DNA from 4 places in the Comamonas sp. MYb21 genome. Region 1 is predicted to be linked to each of the others. Evidence: predicted binding sites of a transcription regulator. Region 1 holds the regulator's gene; each other region holds the start of a gene.

What was found. Region 1 encodes sigma-54, which starts transcription at its own class of promoters, with help from an activator protein. Its sites were predicted from a motif close to TGGCANGNAANCTGCTTT; they were not measured.
Region 2: exaC (acetaldehyde dehydrogenase ExaC) is a predicted target of sigma-54. The motif match lies at 2,415-2,432, and genes of this name have one in related genera.
Region 3: WH367_RS03240 (CmpA/NrtA family ABC transporter substrate-binding protein) is a predicted target of sigma-54. The motif match lies at 1,883-1,900, and genes of this name have one in related genera.
Region 4: WH367_RS04165 (urease accessory protein UreD) is a predicted target of sigma-54. The motif match lies at 2,309-2,326, and genes of this name have one in related genera.

The regions. Positions count from the first base shown of each region.
Region 1 covers NZ_JBBGZC010000011.1:211,257-215,464, reverse strand. The annotation lists gene lptA (lipopolysaccharide transport periplasmic protein LptA) at 1-358, shown strand, start outside; gene lptB (LPS export ABC transporter ATP-binding protein) at 382-1,158, shown strand; gene WH367_RS17845 (RNA polymerase factor sigma-54) at 1,264-2,871, shown strand; gene WH367_RS17840 (aspartyl/asparaginyl beta-hydroxylase domain-containing protein) at 2,945-3,868, opposite strand; gene WH367_RS17835 (hypothetical protein) at 4,000-4,208, opposite strand, start outside.
Region 2 covers NZ_JBBGZC010000011.1:11,781-15,988, forward strand. The annotation lists gene WH367_RS16890 (creatininase family protein) at 1-158, opposite strand, end outside; gene WH367_RS16895 (sigma-54-dependent Fis family transcriptional regulator) at 228-2,216, opposite strand; gene exaC (acetaldehyde dehydrogenase ExaC) at 2,512-4,032, shown strand; gene WH367_RS16905 (DUF779 domain-containing protein) at 4,173-4,208, shown strand, end outside.
Region 3 covers NZ_JBBGZC010000002.1:52,814-57,021, reverse strand. The annotation lists gene ntrB (nitrate ABC transporter permease) at 1-335, opposite strand, end outside; gene WH367_RS03240 (CmpA/NrtA family ABC transporter substrate-binding protein) at 433-1,728, opposite strand; gene WH367_RS03235 (nitrate- and nitrite sensing domain-containing protein) at 2,038-3,345, opposite strand; gene WH367_RS03230 (M55 family metallopeptidase) at 3,424-4,208, opposite strand, start outside.
Region 4 covers NZ_JBBGZC010000002.1:277,785-281,992, reverse strand. The annotation lists gene ureC (urease subunit alpha) at 1-837, opposite strand, end outside; gene WH367_RS04180 (urease subunit beta) at 887-1,195, opposite strand; gene WH367_RS04175 (HupE/UreJ family protein) at 1,210-1,818, opposite strand; gene WH367_RS04170 (urease subunit gamma) at 1,852-2,154, opposite strand; gene WH367_RS04165 (urease accessory protein UreD) at 2,416-3,246, shown strand; gene WH367_RS04160 (SCO family protein) at 3,285-3,893, opposite strand; gene cyoE (heme o synthase) at 3,901-4,208, opposite strand, start outside.

The DNA.
Region 1 (4,208 bases):
CGAGTTCGTCGAAGGCGAAGGCGAGGTCATCACCTATAACGGCCGCGACGACACCGTGCACTTTGAGCGCCGTGGCGAGCTGCGCCGCTACCGCGAGACCACGTTGACCGACCAGGTCAGTGGCCCGCTGATCGTCTACAACAACCTGAGCGACACCTTCACGGTCTCCGGCCAAAAGGGTGCCCAGGCGGCGGCCGATCCCAAGCCCGGCGCGCCCAAGAAGGACCGCGTGCGCGTGATCCTGACGCCCAAGGCCGACGGCAAGGCGGACGACAAGGCCAGCGCCCCGGCCAAGCCCGCTGCCGATGACAAGACGCCATTGCGCCCCAGCACCCAACTGAACGACGGAGCCAAGTAACCGTGGCAGAAAACTCGTCGACCATTTCCGTCAATGCCCGGGTCGCCAACAGCGACCACCGCAGCCAGCTGGAGGTCTTGCACCTGGAGAAGTCCTATGGCAGCCGCAAGGTGGTCAAGGATGTATCGCTGTCGGTGCGCAAGGGCGAAGTGGTGGGTTTGCTCGGCCCCAATGGCGCGGGCAAGACCACCTCGTTCTACATGATCGTGGGCCTGGTGCGCAGCGATGGCGGGGATATCCGCATCGATGGGCAGTCGGTGGCCAATATGCCGATCCACCAGCGCTCGCAGCTGGGCCTGTCCTACCTGCCGCAGGAAGCCTCGATCTTTCGCAAGCTCAGCGTGCAGGACAATGTGCGCGCCGTGCTGGAGCTGCAAAAGGATGAGCATGGCAAGCCGCTCTCGCGCGCCGAGGTCGAGCGCCAGCTCACCGCGCTGCTGCAGGAGCTGCGGGTCGAGCACCTGCGCGAGTCACCGTCGGTGGCGCTGTCCGGGGGCGAGCGCCGCCGCGTCGAGATCGCCCGTGCACTGGCCACCCAGCCCCGTTTTATCTTGCTCGACGAGCCCTTCGCCGGCATCGACCCCATCGCCGTGATCGAGATCCAGCGCATTGTCGCCTTCCTCAAGGAGCGCGGCATTGGCGTGCTGATCACCGACCACAATGTGCGCGAAACCCTGGGTATCTGTGACCATGCCTGCATCATCAGCGATGGCAAGGTGCTGGCCGCCGGGACGCCGCAAGAGATTGTGGAGAACGCAGAGGTCCGGAGGGTGTATCTGGGTGAACATTTCCGTATGTGACACCGCACGCCTTGGCGGGCGTGCCAGCCAAGCTACCGACCCGCGCTGCGGGCCCGGTAGGGCTGATCTGTTGCCAACTGCCGCAGCCGCTGCAAAGGCGCAGCCATGATGCCGTCGCTGTCGCTGCGCGTATCGCAGAACCTGACCCTAACGCCCCAGTTGCAGCAGTCGATTCGCCTGCTGCAGCTGTCCACGCAGGAGCTGACGCAGGAAGTCGAGCAGATGCTCGACGAAAACCCGTTTCTGGAGCGCGAGGGCGAAGAGGCCCCCGAGGCCGAAGCCGGTAAAGACGCCGCTGAATCTGCCGAGGCTGCAGAAGCAGCCGACAAGGCTGCCGATACTGCTGCCAGCGCCGACACCAGCAACAGCAGCGATTTCGAGCCCGGAACCTCCGACCAGCCGCTGGATTTTGCTGCGGGCAAGGAAACCGGCGTCGATGCCGAGGCCGCTGCCGGCGATTCGGCATCGGACTGGGAAGAGTGGGGCGGCGATCTGCCCGCCCGCTCCAGCGCAGGCGATGATGACGACGAGACGCCGATGTCCGACCGGCGCAGCGAGCACCTGAGCCTGCAGGATGTGCTGCACCGCCAGGCCTTGTCGCTGCGCCTGTGCCAGGAAGACCGGGCCGCGCTCTACTTTCTGATCGAATCGCTGAACGACGACGGCTACCTCGAAGAAACGCTGGCCGAGCTCGCGCAAAGCTTTGGCGATGCTTCGGACCCCGAGCGCTACGAGGCGCTGCTGCACCACCTGACCGTGGCGCTGCGCTTGCTGCAAAGCCTGGAGCCGATTGGTGTGGGCGCGCGCAACCTGTCCGAGTGCATGCAGCTGCAGATCAAGGCCCAGCAGCGCCTGTTGGATGAAGAGGGCTCGGACACGCCCGAGGCCGATGCGCTGGCGCTGGAGACTGCCTTGCTGGTCTGCCAGGAGTCCCTTGATCTGCTGGCGCGCCGTGATGTGCGCAAGCTGGTGCAGCTGACCGGTTGCAACGAGGCGGCGGTGCGCAGCGCGCTGGCGCTGATCGCCAAGCTCGAACCCCGCCCCGGCCGGCCCTATGCCGATGTGGACCGCAACACCATCATCCCCGATGTCATCGTGCGACCCAGCAATGAGCGCGGCCTGCCGGTGCCCGGTTTCAGCGTGCAGCTCAATGCCGAGGTGATGCCGCGCCTGCGCGTGCAGGATGTCTACGCCAATGCCTTGCGCAGCCACAAGGGCAGCGAAGGCCATGGCGCACTGCAGCAGCGGCTGCAGGAGGCGCGCTGGTTCATCAAGAACATCCAGCAGCGCTTTGACACCATCTTGCGCGTCTCGCAGGCCATCGTCGAGCGCCAGCGCAATTTCTTTGTGCATGGCGAGCTGGCGATGCGCCCCATGGTGCTGCGCGAGATTGCCGACGAGCTGGGCCTGCACGAATCCACCATCAGCCGCGTGACCACGGCCAAGTACATGGCCACGCCCCAGGGCACGTTTGAGCTCAAGTACTTCTTTGGCTCGGGCTTGGGCACCGAGACCGGCGGCAGCGCGTCGAGCACGGCCGTCAAGGCGCTGATCAAGCAGCTGCTCGACGAGGAAAGCGCGAAGAAGCCGCTGTCGGATGCAAAGATCGCCGATCTGCTGCAGGCCCAGGGCATTGAATGCGCGCGCCGCACGGTGGCCAAGTACCGCGAGGCCATGCGCATCCCGCCCGCCAGCTTGCGCAAGGCGCTGTAGCCAAAGTCTCAGCCACCATAAAAAAACCGCAGCTGCCTGGGCACTGCGGTTTTCGCTTGTGGAAGCTGCCGATTTACTTCGGCCACAGCCACCAGATGAACAAGGCCAGTACGGCCAGCATCAGGCCGAACTTGGTGAGCTTGTAGGCGGTCTTGTTCCAGGCCTTGAAGCGGCGGCGGTACTGGCCCATGTAGAACGAGATCTTGAAGATGCGGCTGATGAAGCCGCGCGGATCGCCTTCGTTGTTGGGCGAGCTGGCAGCAGCCACCACATGCGTGCCCAGCCAGCGGTTGAGCCACTGCGCAAAGCCATTGGTCATCGGGCGCTCGACATCGCAGAACAGCACGATGCGGTTGCCTTCGGAGCCGTTCTCGGCCCAGTGCATGAAGGTCTCGTCAAAGATCACGCCTTCGCCCTCGCGCCAGCTGTAGGGCGTGCCATCGACCTCGATCATGCAGCGGTCGTCATTGGGCGCCAGCACAGCGAGGTGGTAGCGCAGCGAGCCGGCATAGGGGTCGCGGTGCAGGTTGAGCTTAGCGCCGGGCGGCAGCTCGGCAAACATGGCGGCCTTGATGCCGGGGATGGCCTGCACCAGCGCCGTGGTCTTGGGGCAGAGCTCCATCGCAGACGGGTGGGCCTGGCCATACCACTTCAGGTAGAAGCGCTTCCAGCCGGTCTTGAAGAAGGAGTTGAAGCCCGCGTCGTCGTTGTTGGCCGCCGCCTTGATCTGCATGGCCTGGTGCAGGCCGATGGCCTCTTCGCGGATCTCGCGCCAGTGGGCCTGCAGCGGGGCCAGGTCGGGGAAGGTGCTGGTGGGCAGGTAGGGCGTGCGCGGTACCTTGCTGAACATCAGCATGAACACATTGAACGGCGCCGTAAAGGTGGAGTGGTCAAACAGCTGGCGCAGCAGCTTGTGCCGCACCTTGCCGCGCAGGTGCATGTAGAGGCCGCAGCCAAAGAAAAGCAGCACCAGGGCCAGAACGATGATTTTTGCCATAGACAGCGATTTTAGCGACTGCGCTGTGGCGGCTGTCTGCGCAAGCGCAAACTGGCGTGCGGCAAGGGCTGCCGGGCGGTTTGATGGCCTGCTGGCAGCAGGCCTATTGCAGCCGTCCCAGGGCCGCGCGCTTACTTGGGCTGGGCGGCGAACGCGGTTTTCAGGCGCTGCAGCATCTCGCGGTTGAGCTGGCGCTGCTGGCCGCTCCAGTGCGTCATCGCCTTGTTCAACTCGGCCTGCAGCGCATTGGCGGTCTGCCAGTCGCCCTGGCCTGCGGCCCAGATCGCGTACTCGGCCATCACATCAAAGCTGCCCGAGTGCTGGCGCGCAAAGTCAAAGC
Region 2 (4,208 bases), 200 kb from region 1:
AAATGTGGGCCATGTTGCTCCACCGCACCAACGGGCAGCACTGCCACCGTGCTGGCCGCCAGGCCGCTGGTCTGCGCCTGGGCAAATTCGCGCGTGCTGATATCTGCCCACCAGCGCGAGGACCAGGTGGCGACAGCAGGGTTTTCAGAGGCGGGCATGGGCATTCCAACAAACAGGCGGCACACCATGTGCCGGCGCAGCAGCTATCTTAGGCCATGCAGCTCAACCTAAGCCGTCTTGAGCCGGCGGTACAAGGTCTGCCGGCTGATGCCCAGCAGCCTGGCCGCCTGCGACACATTGCCCCGGCATTGCTGCAGCATCTGCGCGATGGCGGTGTGGGAGAGGGTTTTCAGATCGGTGGCCGGCAGGCTGGGCGGCTGCGCTTGCGCGGCCAAAGCGGCCACCGCCATCGGCGCGCCTTCGCGGTAGCGCAGCAGCTCCTGCGCCAGGTCATCGGAGAGCTGCGACCAGCCAATGGTGTCCTCGCCGGGCAGCAGCAGCGCCGATGCGGTCTGCAGCGCATTGGCGTATTCGCGCAGATTGCCGGGCCAGGGGTAGTGCGCCATCGCAAAGGCCAGATCGGGGTGCAAGCGCACCGTCTGGCCGGGGTTGAACTGCTCCAGCAAACGGCGGGTGATGGCCTCGCGGTCGCTGCGCTCGCGCAGCGCGGGCAACTGCAAGGCCAGGCCATTGATGCGGTAGAACAGATCGGCCCGAAAGCGCCCCTGCGCCACCGCTTCGCGCAGCTGGTGGTGGGTGGCGCAGACCAGCGCAAAATCGAGCTGCTGGGCCTTGCCGCCCCCCAGCGGGGTGATGCTGCGCTCCTGCAGCACACGCAGCAAACGGGTTTGCAGCGCCAGCGGCATATCGCCGATTTCATCGAGAAACAGCGTGCCGCCCTGGGCCTCGCGCAGGCGGCCCAGCTGGCCATCGCGCCGGGCGCCGGTAAAGGCACCTGACTCATAGCCAAACAGCTCGGCCTCGATCAAATGCTCCGGAATCGCCGCGCAGTTGATGGCGACAAAAGGCGCGGCATGGCGCGCGCTGCTGTCGTGCAGCGCGCGGGCAAACAGCTCCTTGCCCACGCCCGATTCGCCCTGCACCAGCAAGGCAATGCCCTTGCCCCAGGTGCGCCGGCCGCGCTCTGCGGCTGCGCGCCAGCCCGGGTCGCCAGTGTCCAGCTGGGCCAGCGCATCAGGCGCTGACGGCTGGGGCACGGCCACGAGCGGCGCCCGGCCCGGCCGATCGCCTGGCAGCGCACGCGGTACAGTGGCCACCGGCGCGGTCTGTGCCGCCTGGGGCAGCACCAGGCGCGCAAACACGCTGCGGCCGGTGTGCAAGGCCGCCAGATGCAGGCGCTCGGTCTGGGTGGGGCCCCGGGCCAGCCAGTCGCGCAGCGGCATCGCGCTGATATCGTCCCAGTGCAGATGGCCCCAGTCGGCGGCAGCGATCTTGAGGCTTTGCATGGCGGTGCGGTTGCCGCCCAGCAGCAAGCCATCGGGCGCCAGCGCCAGAATGCCTTCACCGGCTGTGCCCACCCCTTCGGCCTGGGTGTGGAAATGCATGCGCCAATCGCGCTGGTGGCGTGCCAGCAGCCAGCGGTTTTCGATCATGCGGGCAGCGGTGGTGGCCAGCCCCAAGGTATGGGCCTGGGCCAGGCGCTGGTCGCCGGAGATATCGAGCACGCCCAGCAGCTGGCCCTGGGCGCTGAAGATGGGCGAGGCTGCGCAGTTCAAAAAACTGTTGGCCTCCAGAAAGTGCTCCGCGCCTTCGACGCGCAGCGGCGTGGCTTCCACCAGCGCCGTGCCAATCGCATTCGTGCCGCGCGCCTCTTCGGTCCAGATCGCGCCACTGCGCAGCGCCACGCGCTCGGCCTTGTTCAGGAAAGGGGCATCGCCCAAGGTGTGCAGCAAGGTGCTTTGGGCGTTGGCCAGGATGACCATGCTGTGGCTGTCCTGGATCTGCTCGAACACATAGTCCATCACCGGCCGGGCAATGGCGAGCAGGTCTTCGCTGCGCGTGAGCACCTGGCGCATTTCGGAGCCGGTGAGCGGGTCACCGCCAGACCCCCGGCCGACCGGCTGCACCCCCGCGCGCAGGCTGCGCTGCCAGGAGCTGGCAATGCGCGCCTGCACGGCCCCGGGCGGGCATTCACCATGTGCCAACAAATGCACCCGTGCCTGGCGCAGCACCTGGGAGGTGATCTGGGGATCCATGTTGTCTCCTTGCAAGCCTGTCTGCGCAGGCCCATGGGGACAGTATAGGAAAGCGGCCGCGTGGGGTCGCCGTGAATAGCCATGCCGCTGTCCGACTGTTCCAGATTGGAACACCTGCCTTGTCCAGCGCTGTTCCATCCGCTGTCCGGGCTTCACAGCAAGCTCAAACAAATCAACCACTTGGCACGAAATCAGGCCTGGCATGCATCTTGATATATCTGGTGTGACTCGTGCCTTTTCCTGCTTGCATCCGGCACGAATCAGCTTGCGATATCCATTTCCAAGGAGACACACCATGCAATACGTATTTCCCGGCCAATCGGGCGCCAAGATCAGCTACAAAAAGCAGTACAACAACTTCATTGGTGGCCAGTGGAAGGCGCCCGTCAAAGGCCAGTACTTTGATGTGATCTCGCCGATCAACGGCCAGGTCTACACACAGGCCGCACGCTCGACCGCCGAAGATGTGGAGCTGGCACTGGATGCCGCCCATGCCGCGGCCGACGCCTGGGGCAAGAAGTCGGCGACCGAGCGCTCCAATGTGCTGCTGCAGATTGCCGACCGCATCGACGCGAATACCGAACTGCTGGCCTACGCCGAGACCGTGGACAACGGCAAGGCGATCCGCGAGACGCTCAATGCCGACATTCCGCTGTCGGCCGACCACTTCCGCTACTTTGCCGGCGCGCTGCGGGCGCAGGAAGGCGGCATCAGCGAGATCGACAACACGACGGTGGCCTACCACTACCACGAGCCGCTGGGCGTCGTCGGCCAGATCATTCCCTGGAACTTCCCCATCCTGATGGCTGCCTGGAAGCTGGCCCCCGCCATTGCTGCGGGCAACTGCGTGGTGCTCAAGCCCGCAGAATCCACCCCCATCAGCCTGCTGATCCTCATCGAGTTGATCGAAGACCTGCTGCCCGCCGGCGTGCTCAACGTGGTCAACGGCTATGGCCGTGAGGCCGGCATGCCGCTGGCCAACAGCAAGCGCATCGCCAAGATTGCCTTTACCGGCTCGACCAGCACCGGCCGCGTCATCGCCCAGGCTGCTGCCAACAACCTGATCCCCGCAACGCTCGAGCTGGGCGGCAAGTCGCCCAATGTGTTCTTTGCTGATGTGATGGACCAGGACGACGCCTTCCTCGACAAGGCGATCGAAGGCCTGGTGCTGTTCGCCTTCAACCAGGGCGAGGTCTGCACCTGCCCCAGCCGCGCGCTGATCCATGAGTCCATCTATGACCGCTTCATGGAAAAGGTGCTCAAGCGCATTGCCGCCATCAAGCACGGCAACCCGCTGGACACCGACAGCATGATGGGTGCGCAGGCCAGCAAGGAGCAGCTGATCAAGATCAGCAGCTACCTGGACCTGGGCCGCCAGGAAGGCGCCGAGGTGCTGATCGGCGGCGCCGAAGCCAAGCTCGGCGGCGATCTGGACGGCGGCTACTATGTGCAGCCCACGGTGTTCAAGGGCCACAACAAGATGCGCATCTTCCAGGAAGAGATCTTTGGCCCGGTGCTGGCTGTCACCACCTTCAAGACCGAAGAAGAAGCGCTGGAGCTGGCCAACGACACCTTGTACGGCCTGGGCGCAGGTGTGTGGACGCGCAATGGCAACCTGGCCTACCGCATGGGCCGCGCGATCAAGGCCGGCCGCGTCTGGACCAACTGCTACCACCACTACCCCGCCCATGCTGCCTTTGGCGGCTACAAAGAGTCCGGCATCGGCCGTGAGAACCACAAGATGATGCTCAACCACTACCAGCAGACCAAGAATCTGTTGGTGTCCTACTCCGAAAACAAGCTGGGCTTCTTCTAATAGAACGGTGTGCTGGGCGGTGTGCCCGGCCCAGGGTGCCATGGTGCTTTGGGCTGGGGCCACGCACACCGGTCTGTGCAAATCCCCCCCTACCGGCAGGCATGGCCCATGCCTTGCCTGCCATCACCGGAGACAGCAACATGGTTGTGGAAAAAGTGGTGGCCACGCCGGCCGCG
Region 3 (4,208 bases), on a different contig from region 1:
AGGCCAAAGCCGATGCTCACCCGCTGCAACGAGGCCAGCACGTTCCAGCCCACGCCCTGGTCATTGGGGCCGTTGCGGTAGAAGGGATCGCGAAAAATCTCCTGCGCCTGGGTCCAGGTCTCCTGCGGGCCCGGAATGCCGGGGTTGCCCTGGGCGATGATGGACCACAGCACCAGCAGCAGGCCAAAGCCCAGCACGGGCGGCAGCAGGCTTTGCACCAGCGCGCCAAAGCGCTGCTGCCAAAGGGCAGCCATATCGCGCTTGGCGGCGGCAGGCACGGCAGGCGTGGCAGCAGCAGGCTGGCTGCCCGCTACCACCGGCAAACTCCGCGCCATGTGCTCATGGATGGACAACACCTTGCGCTCGGCTGGGGCCGGCGTGGGCAGGGGCGAAACACTCTCTCGCAATGCAGCGGGCATGGGGCTCTCCTTGTCAGGCCTTGATGGCAAAGCTGTCGGCGTACTTGGCGGGGTCCGAGCCATCCCAGACCTTGCCGTCGATCAGCTGGCTGCTGCGCATGTCCGACTTGGGCACGGCGATCTTCAGCTGCGCAGCCGCTTCCTTGTACAGGGCGGTCTGGTTGATCTTCTTGGCAACGGCCAGGTAGTCAGGGTGGCTCTTGAGCAAACCCCAGCGCTTGTGCTGGGTGAGGAACCACATGCCATCGGACAGATAGGGGTAGCTGGCCTCGCCATCGGCGAAGAACTTCATGTGGTTGGGGTCGTCCCAGGTCTTGCCCAGGCCGTTTTGGTAGCGGCCCAGAATGCGCTGGTTGATGGCATCGACGCTGGTGTTCACATAGGCCTTGCCGGCAATGGTCTCGGCCATCTTCTGCTTATTCTGCAGGCTGGCATCGATCCAGCGGCCCGCCTCCAGGATGGCCATGGTCACCGCGCGTGCGGTATTGGGGTGGCGGCTGACAAAGTCCTGCGTGCAGCCCAGCACCTTTTCCGGGTGGTCACGCCAGATGTCCTGGGTGGTGACGGCCGTGATGCCGATGCCATCCATGATCGCGCGGTGGCCCCAGGGCTCGCCCACGCAAAAGCCATCCATATTGCCCACGCGCATATTGGCCACCATCTGCGGCGGCGGCACGGTGATCACTTTCGCATCCTTGAGCGGATGGATGCCCGCGCTCGCCAGCCAGTAGTACAGCCACATCGCATGGGTGCCGGTCGGAAAGGTCTGCGCAAAGGTGTATTCGCGCTTTTCCGCGCCCATCAGCTTGGCGAGCGACGCCGCATCGACGGCGCCCTTGTCGGCCAGCTTTTTGGACAGGGTGATCGCCTGGCCATTGCGGTTGAGCGTCATCAGCACCGCCATGTCCTTTTGCGGGCTGCCCACGCCCAGCTGCACGCCGTAGACCAGGCCGTAGAGCACATGGGCAAAGTCCAGATCGCCATTGACCAGCTTGTCGCGCACGCCAGCCCAGCTTGCTTCCTTGGTCGGCGTGATCTTGACGCCGTACTTCTGGTCCAGGCCCAGCACCGAGGCCATCACGACGCTGGCGCAGTCGGTCAGCGGGATAAAGCCGATATTGACCTCTTTTTTCTCGGGCGCATCCGAGCCTGCGGCCCAGACGCCCTGGTGGCCCAGCGCGCTGTAGACAAAGGTGGCGGCCGCTGCCTGGGCGCCATGGCGCAAGAACTGGCGGCGGCCGGCCAGCGGCGAAGAAGCGGGCGAAGCCTCTGCCGCCAGGGCGGTGTCAGGGTTGGGGCGTATCGTCATTCTTGTCAAACTCCATCGAAGGCGTTGCAGATTCCAAAAACAAAAAACGGCGTCCTTTCGCTGAGGGCTTGCACCATCAGGAAAGGGACGCCGTTGTCCCGAAATAACTCGCGATTACCGGAAACAGGCCGCCTTTGGCCTGGTTGGAAAGATCAATGCATATTCCATGCCAATTCAAAAATTGCAGCGCGTCCCTCTAGAGAGCCGACCTGGGCGGGCACTGCACAGCGGCCCGCGTCCCTGCAATGGTGCATTGCAGCAGCCTGCGGGCCAGCGGCTGCCATGCTTTGGTGCGCGGGGGGAAAGCTGCTAGCGCTCAGTTGCAGCAGGGGCTGCAGGGGCTGCAGGCGCTTGGGGCACCAAGGCCGCCATTGCCAGCACGGCCTCGGCCACCTCCAGCATGCGCTTGTTCTGGTTCATCGCCGTCTGGCGCAGCAGCTGGTAGGCATCGCTCTCGCAGAGCTGGTGCTGGGCCATCAGCAGGCCCTTGGCGCGCTCCAGGGTCTTGCGCTCATGCAGGGCCGTCCTGGCTTCATCAATCTGGGTTTGCATGGTCTGCAGTCGCTGCGATTGCTGCTGCACCAGCGACAGGATATCGCGCCCCAGCGCCGGCGCGCCCACGGCATCGAGCGACCAGGTATCGGGCGGCGCCGAGGCCTCAAAAAAGGCCATACCGCCTTCGCTGCCCTCTGCGCCCTCTTGGGCAGGTTCAGCACCCGGTGGCAGCGCCTGCAAGGCTGCCAGCGCTTGCTCCTGCGCCTGCAGCTTGTGCAGGCACAGCACCTGCAGCTCCTGCGCGACCAAGGTCTCCACCCCATGCAAGGCATCGAGCCGGTGGCTGCAGGCCGCAAACCAATCGGCGCTCCAACTGCGGCTCAGGCTGGCCCCGCTCGCGGTATGGGCCACGCGGCGCATGCGCTCCACCGCCGCCATATCGGTATCGCCCGCCATATGGGCCTGCCACAGCACCAGCACGCGCGTCGTGGCCAGGCTGGCAAACACCTCAAAACAGCGCTCCTGCGATTCGATCAAATGCAGCCACTGCGCCCGGGCACTGGGCTGCAGCTGGCCTGAGGCAAAGGCGCTGGTGCCGCAGGCGCGCTCCTGCCCGGCCAGCTCCTTGCCCTGCATCAGGTGGAACAGGGCCACCAGCATGCGCGATATCTCGGGCTCATTGGCGCTGTCGGCTGCCTCAAACACGACGGACAGACAGCCGGCAATCAGGCGCGCAAAGGCGTCGGTACAAGCGGGGGGCGTGAGCCGCCCGGCCTGCACCTGGGCGCGCAGCGCAGGCAGGGCCGCCACGCCTTGCAAGGTATAGGCAATCGCATTGCACAGCCGCGCGCCGCTGCCACCCGAAGGGTGCGGGCCCAGGCGATCGAGCTCATCGCGCACATTGGCGATCTGTGCATCGGCCAGCAGCCGCTGGGGCGCCAATAGCTCGGTGCCCTGCGCGCCGCCACTGGCCAGCACCATGTTCGACAGCCCGCGCTCCTTTTGCAGCGCATGCACCAGGCCCGACATCGCCACCACCAGCGAGCAGGCCTTGCCCAGCTGCTCCAGCGCGGCCATCTCATGCTGGCGGGCAGCGACCAGAAAATGCAGGGAAGACTTCATAAACGCGCACCACCGATGTTGAGCGCTCTACCCAGCAGGTTTCATGCCATGCCAGCCGGGGCCCTGCCCCAGCGCCGCTCAGCGCAGCATGCTGGACATGGCCGAGAGGCAATTGGTCATGCGCACCGCCGATTCAATGTCCGGCGCGCTGAAACGCACGGTGCGGCCATCGACCCGCTCCAGCGTCGGCCACTGGCAGAACAGATCGGCCATGCCGGGCGAGGTGGCGGCAATCTGCACCTGCACCGGGCTGGCGGTGTGCAGCGGCTGGCAGCGCCCGCGCCCGGCCAGACCCTGCTCGACCCCGACGCGGATGGCTTTTTGCGCCTGCTCGGGCGAGAGGCTGATGCCGCTGCCCTGGCCGGTGGCACGCTTGGTCTGCACAAACACCGCCTGCGGGAAGATCGCCTGGTTCTCCTCGCGCAGCACATCGTCGCCGGCCAGCATCACCACCGGCGCGCCATAGGCGCCTGCCAAGGCGCCGTAGAGGCTGGCCTCGCTGGCCTCCTGCCCATTGATATGGATGCTGGCAAAGGCAAAGCTGTTGATGGTGTGGGCCAGAATGCCCCGGCCCTGCGCGCGTGAGTGGTAGCCGACCATGCAGACCGCATCCACCCCCAGCTCCACGCCGGCTACCATGCTCAGGTAGCGCGGCTTGCCCTGGATGACCTGGGCGCGCGCATCGAGCAGATCGGGCGGCATATTGCGAAAGCCGCCATGCGAGTCATTGACATAGACCTCGAGCGCACCAGCGGCAAAAGCGCCTTCGACGGCGGCATTGGCCTCCTGGGCCATCAGGCGGCGCGCGCGCTCATACTCGGGGTTGCCCGCACGCACCTGCTCGGGGTGGTAAACACCGGCCA
Region 4 (4,208 bases), on a different contig from region 1:
TTCGGTGTGGAAGGTATGGATGGTGCGGCCTTTGAACGCGGCCACCGTGTCTTCGACAAAGCCGCTTTCGTTCAACGTATCGGTATGGATCGCCACCTGGGTGTCGGTGAGCTCGGCCACGTCCAGGCAGTTGTCGATGGCCGCTGGCGTGCTGCCCCAGTCCTCGTGCAGCTTGAGGCCAATCGCGCCGGCATCGATCTGCTCATGCAGGGCCAGCGGCAAGCTCGCATTGCCCTTGCCCAGAAAACCCAGGTTCATCGGGAAGGCATCGGCCGCCTGCAGCATGCGCTCCATGTTCCAGGCGCCGGGCGTGCAGGTCGTCGCAAAGGTGCCGGTGGCCGGGCCGGTGCCGCCGCCAATCATCGTCGTCACGCCGCTGGTCAGCGCCTCCTCGATCTGCTGGGGCGCGATGAAGTGGATGTGCGTGTCGATGCCGCCAGCGGTGACGACCATGCCTTCGCAGCTGATGATCTCGGTGCCTGGGCCGATGATGATGTCCACACCTGGCTGCGTGTCCGGGTTGCCGGCCTTGCCAATCGCGGCAATGCGGCCGGCCTTCAGGCCAATGTCTGCCTTGACGATGCCCCAGTGGTCGATGATCAGCGCATTGGTCAGCACCGTGTCCATCGCGTCCTGCGCACTGCTGCGCTGGCTTTGCGCCATGCCGTCACGGATGGTCTTGCCACCGCCAAACTTCACCTCTTCGCCATAGCCGCCCGCGCGCAGGGTAAAGTCCTGCTCCACCTGCACGACCAGTTCGGTATCGGCCAGGCGCAGGCGGTCACCCACCGTGGGCCCATAGGTCTCTGCGTATGCGCGTCTGTCCATCGTTGCCATCAGAACCATCCTGTCTTAGAACCTGGGCACAGGCACAGCATGCCGGGCCTCATTCCAGCGCCCCTTGCACCAGGCCGCGAAAACCGTAGATCTGCCGCTCGCCGCCAACATCCACCAGCTCCACCGTGCGCTGCTGGCCGGGCTCAAAGCGCACCGCCATGCCGCTGGCAATATGCAGTCGCATGCCATGCGCCGCCTGGCGGTCAAAGACCAGGCCGGCATTGGTCTCGGCAAAGTGGTAGTGCGAGCCGACCTGGATGGGCCGGTCGCTGGCGTTGTGCACCACCAGCGTGGCGGTGCGGCGCCCCGGGTTCAGCACATGTTCGCCGTCATTCAGCAGTAGTTCACCTGGGATCATGTTGCGGCTCCTCGTCAGGCCAGGCGCGTCAGCATGGCCGCGCCCAAGACCGCGGTGGCGCCGCCTGCCAACTTGGCCAGCCAGCGGTGGCGCTGCATCAGGGCCTTGCCCAGCACCATGCCGCCGACATGCAGCAGGGCCGAGCCCAGCGCCATGCCCGCCAGGGCCCCTGCCGATGCCAGCGCAGAATCGGCCGCCAGCTCAAAGCCGTGGGCCGCGCCATGGAAAAACGCAAACACCCCGGCGAGCGCAGCGGCCAGCACCCAGGGCATCTGCTTTTGCACCGCCACCAGCAGGCCCAGCACCAGCACCGATGCGGCAATCATCGGCTCCACGCCGGGCACCCACAGACCGGCAAAACCTGCCAGCGCCCCCGCCACCAGCAGGGCCACAAAGGCGGCCGGGGCGCGCCAGGCGGGCGTCACCGTCAGCGCACTCCAGGCGCCCACGGCCAGCATCGCCGCCATATGGTCCGCGCCGGTAAACGGGTGGGCAAAGGCATGGCCAAAGCTGCTCAAAAAGCCATGGTGGCCGCCGCCGTCGCTGCCCACATGGGCAAGTGCGGACAGGGGCAAGGCGGCAGCGGCAGCCGCCACGGTGGCAGAGAGTTTCTTGAAGTTCATGGTGCTAGGCTTGCGCAAGGGAAAAGAGGGGATTCAGACAATGGGCTCATGCACGGTGACGAGCTTGGTGCCATCGGGAAAGGTCGCCTCGATCTGGATATCGGCAATCATCTCGGGGATGCCCTCCATCACATCGGCGCGCGTGAGCACCGTGCGGCCAGCGCTCATCAACTGGGCAACCGTTTTGCCATCGCGCGCGCCCTCCATCACAAAGGCGCTGATCAGCGCCACCGCCTCGGGGTAGTTCAGCTTGAGCCCCCGGGCCAGGCGCCGCTCGGCCAGCAAGGCGGCGGTAAAGATCAGCAGCTTGTCTTTTTCGCGAGGTGTCAGTTCCATACCTAGTGCAAAGCAAGGCACATGCCAAGGCGCTGCAGCGGCAGGGCATGCACGCTTTCCGTGCTGCATCCTCTGCTCCTTGCACCACAAGCATGCAGACCTGCCGCGCATGCACCAATTCAGCACAGCCAGCACCCCAGAGCGGTGCAGTTCCTGGCACGTGGCTTGCAAAACCCCAGCCATGTCTTGCGCACCCTACTCACCTCCAATCCCGGCCCTTGGGCCCTGCTGCCCAGCGGGCATTCAGCACCAGCCGCAGCCATGAGCTGGCATGCCCAACTAGACCTGCGCTACGGCCAGCAAGCCGGCAAGACGTCAGTGCAGTTCAGCCACGATGGCCCGCTGCGCATTCTCAAAAGCCTCTACCCCGAAGGCCCAGGCATTTGCCACAACGTGCTGGTGCACCCGCCCGGTGGCCTGGTGGGGGGCGATGTGCTGGATATCTCGGTGGAGGTAGAGGCGGGCGCGCATGCGCTCATCACCACGCCGGGCGCGACGCGCTTTTACAAGAGCAATGGCCAGCCGGCCTTGCAGCGCACCCGCCTTAAGCTGCAGGCCGGCGCCCGGCTGGAATGGCTGCCGCTGGAGGCCATTGCCTACAATGCCTGCGACGCGGCCAATGAGCTGCAGATGGAACTGGCACCGGGAGCCGAGCTGCTGACCTGGGACATCACCGCGCTGGGCCTGCCGCTGGCCGGTCAGCCCTTTACCCAGGGCGTGTTTTCACAGCACATCGCCTGGCCGGGGCATTTTCTGGAACGGGGCCGCATCCGGGCCGATGATGAGTTGCTGCTCAACGGCCGGCTGGGCCTGGCGGGCCAGCGCTGCATGGGCAGCTTGCTCTATGCCAGCGGCTCGCCGATCACCCGCGCGCAACGCGAAGCGCTGCTGGAGAGCACCCAAATGTTGCTAGATACTGCCCCAGTGGAGTTGATGGCCGGGGTGACCGCACCCAACGAGCACATGCTGGTGCTGCGTGGCCTGGCGCCCGTGGTGGAGCCTGCCATGCAGCTGTGGAAGACGGTCTGGGGCCACTGGCGCAGCAGCCTCTGGGGCTTGCCAGCGCAGCGGCCGCGTATCTGGTCGATGTGAGTGCAGCGCTTGCCCTGCGCTGTTAAGCGTGTAAGCGCTTAAGCGCCGTCGATCAGCTGCTCAATGTCCTTGGCCAGGGTATCGACTGGCGTGCCATAGCGGCTGTACAGACGCAGGCGGCCTTCGGAGTCGAAGATGTAGTCACCCGCAGTGTGGTCCATCGTGTAGCTGCCCGGGGTCTGGCCCTCGACCCGCTTGTAGTAGACCTTGAAGTCCTTGGCCATCTTGGCCGTTTCCTCGTCGCTGCCGCGCAGCGCCAGAAAGCTGGGGTCAAAGTTGGCCAGGTAGGCCTGCAGAATCTCGGGCGTGTCGCGGGAGGGATCGACCGAGGCAAAGATCACCTGCAGCTTGTCACCCTTGGCGCCGAGCTTTTGCTTGACGGCGGCCAGGTCACCCAGGGTGGTCGGGCAGACATCGGGGCACTGGGTAAAGCCAAAGAACACCAGCACGACCTTGCCCTGGAAATCCGCCATGCTGCGGCGCTGGCCATGCTGGTCGGGCATGGAGAAGTCCTGCCCATACTCCTTGCTGCCGGTCAGGTCGATGGCGTTGAAATCGGCCTTGGATTTACAGGCGGTGAGGACACCGGCGGCCGAGGCCAGCATGGCCGAGCCCGCCAGCCAGCGAAGGGCATTGCGCTTGTTCATTGCAGATTTACCAGCTCACATAGTGGTCCACCAACAGCGCCACAAACAGCAGGCTGAGGTAGACCAGCGAAAAACGGAAAGTCTTGCGCGCCAGCGCATCGGAGTAATTGCGCCACAGCGCAAAGGCATAGCCAAAGAACCCGGCACCCAGCACGACTGCGGCCACCAGGTAGATCCAGGAGCTCATCTGGATGATGAAGGGCAGCAGGCCGGCGGCAAACAAGACCACGGTGTAGAGCAAGACCTGCACGCGGGTGTAATAGTTCCCATGGGTGACCGGCAGCATCGGCAGGCCGGACTTGCGGTAGTCCTCGA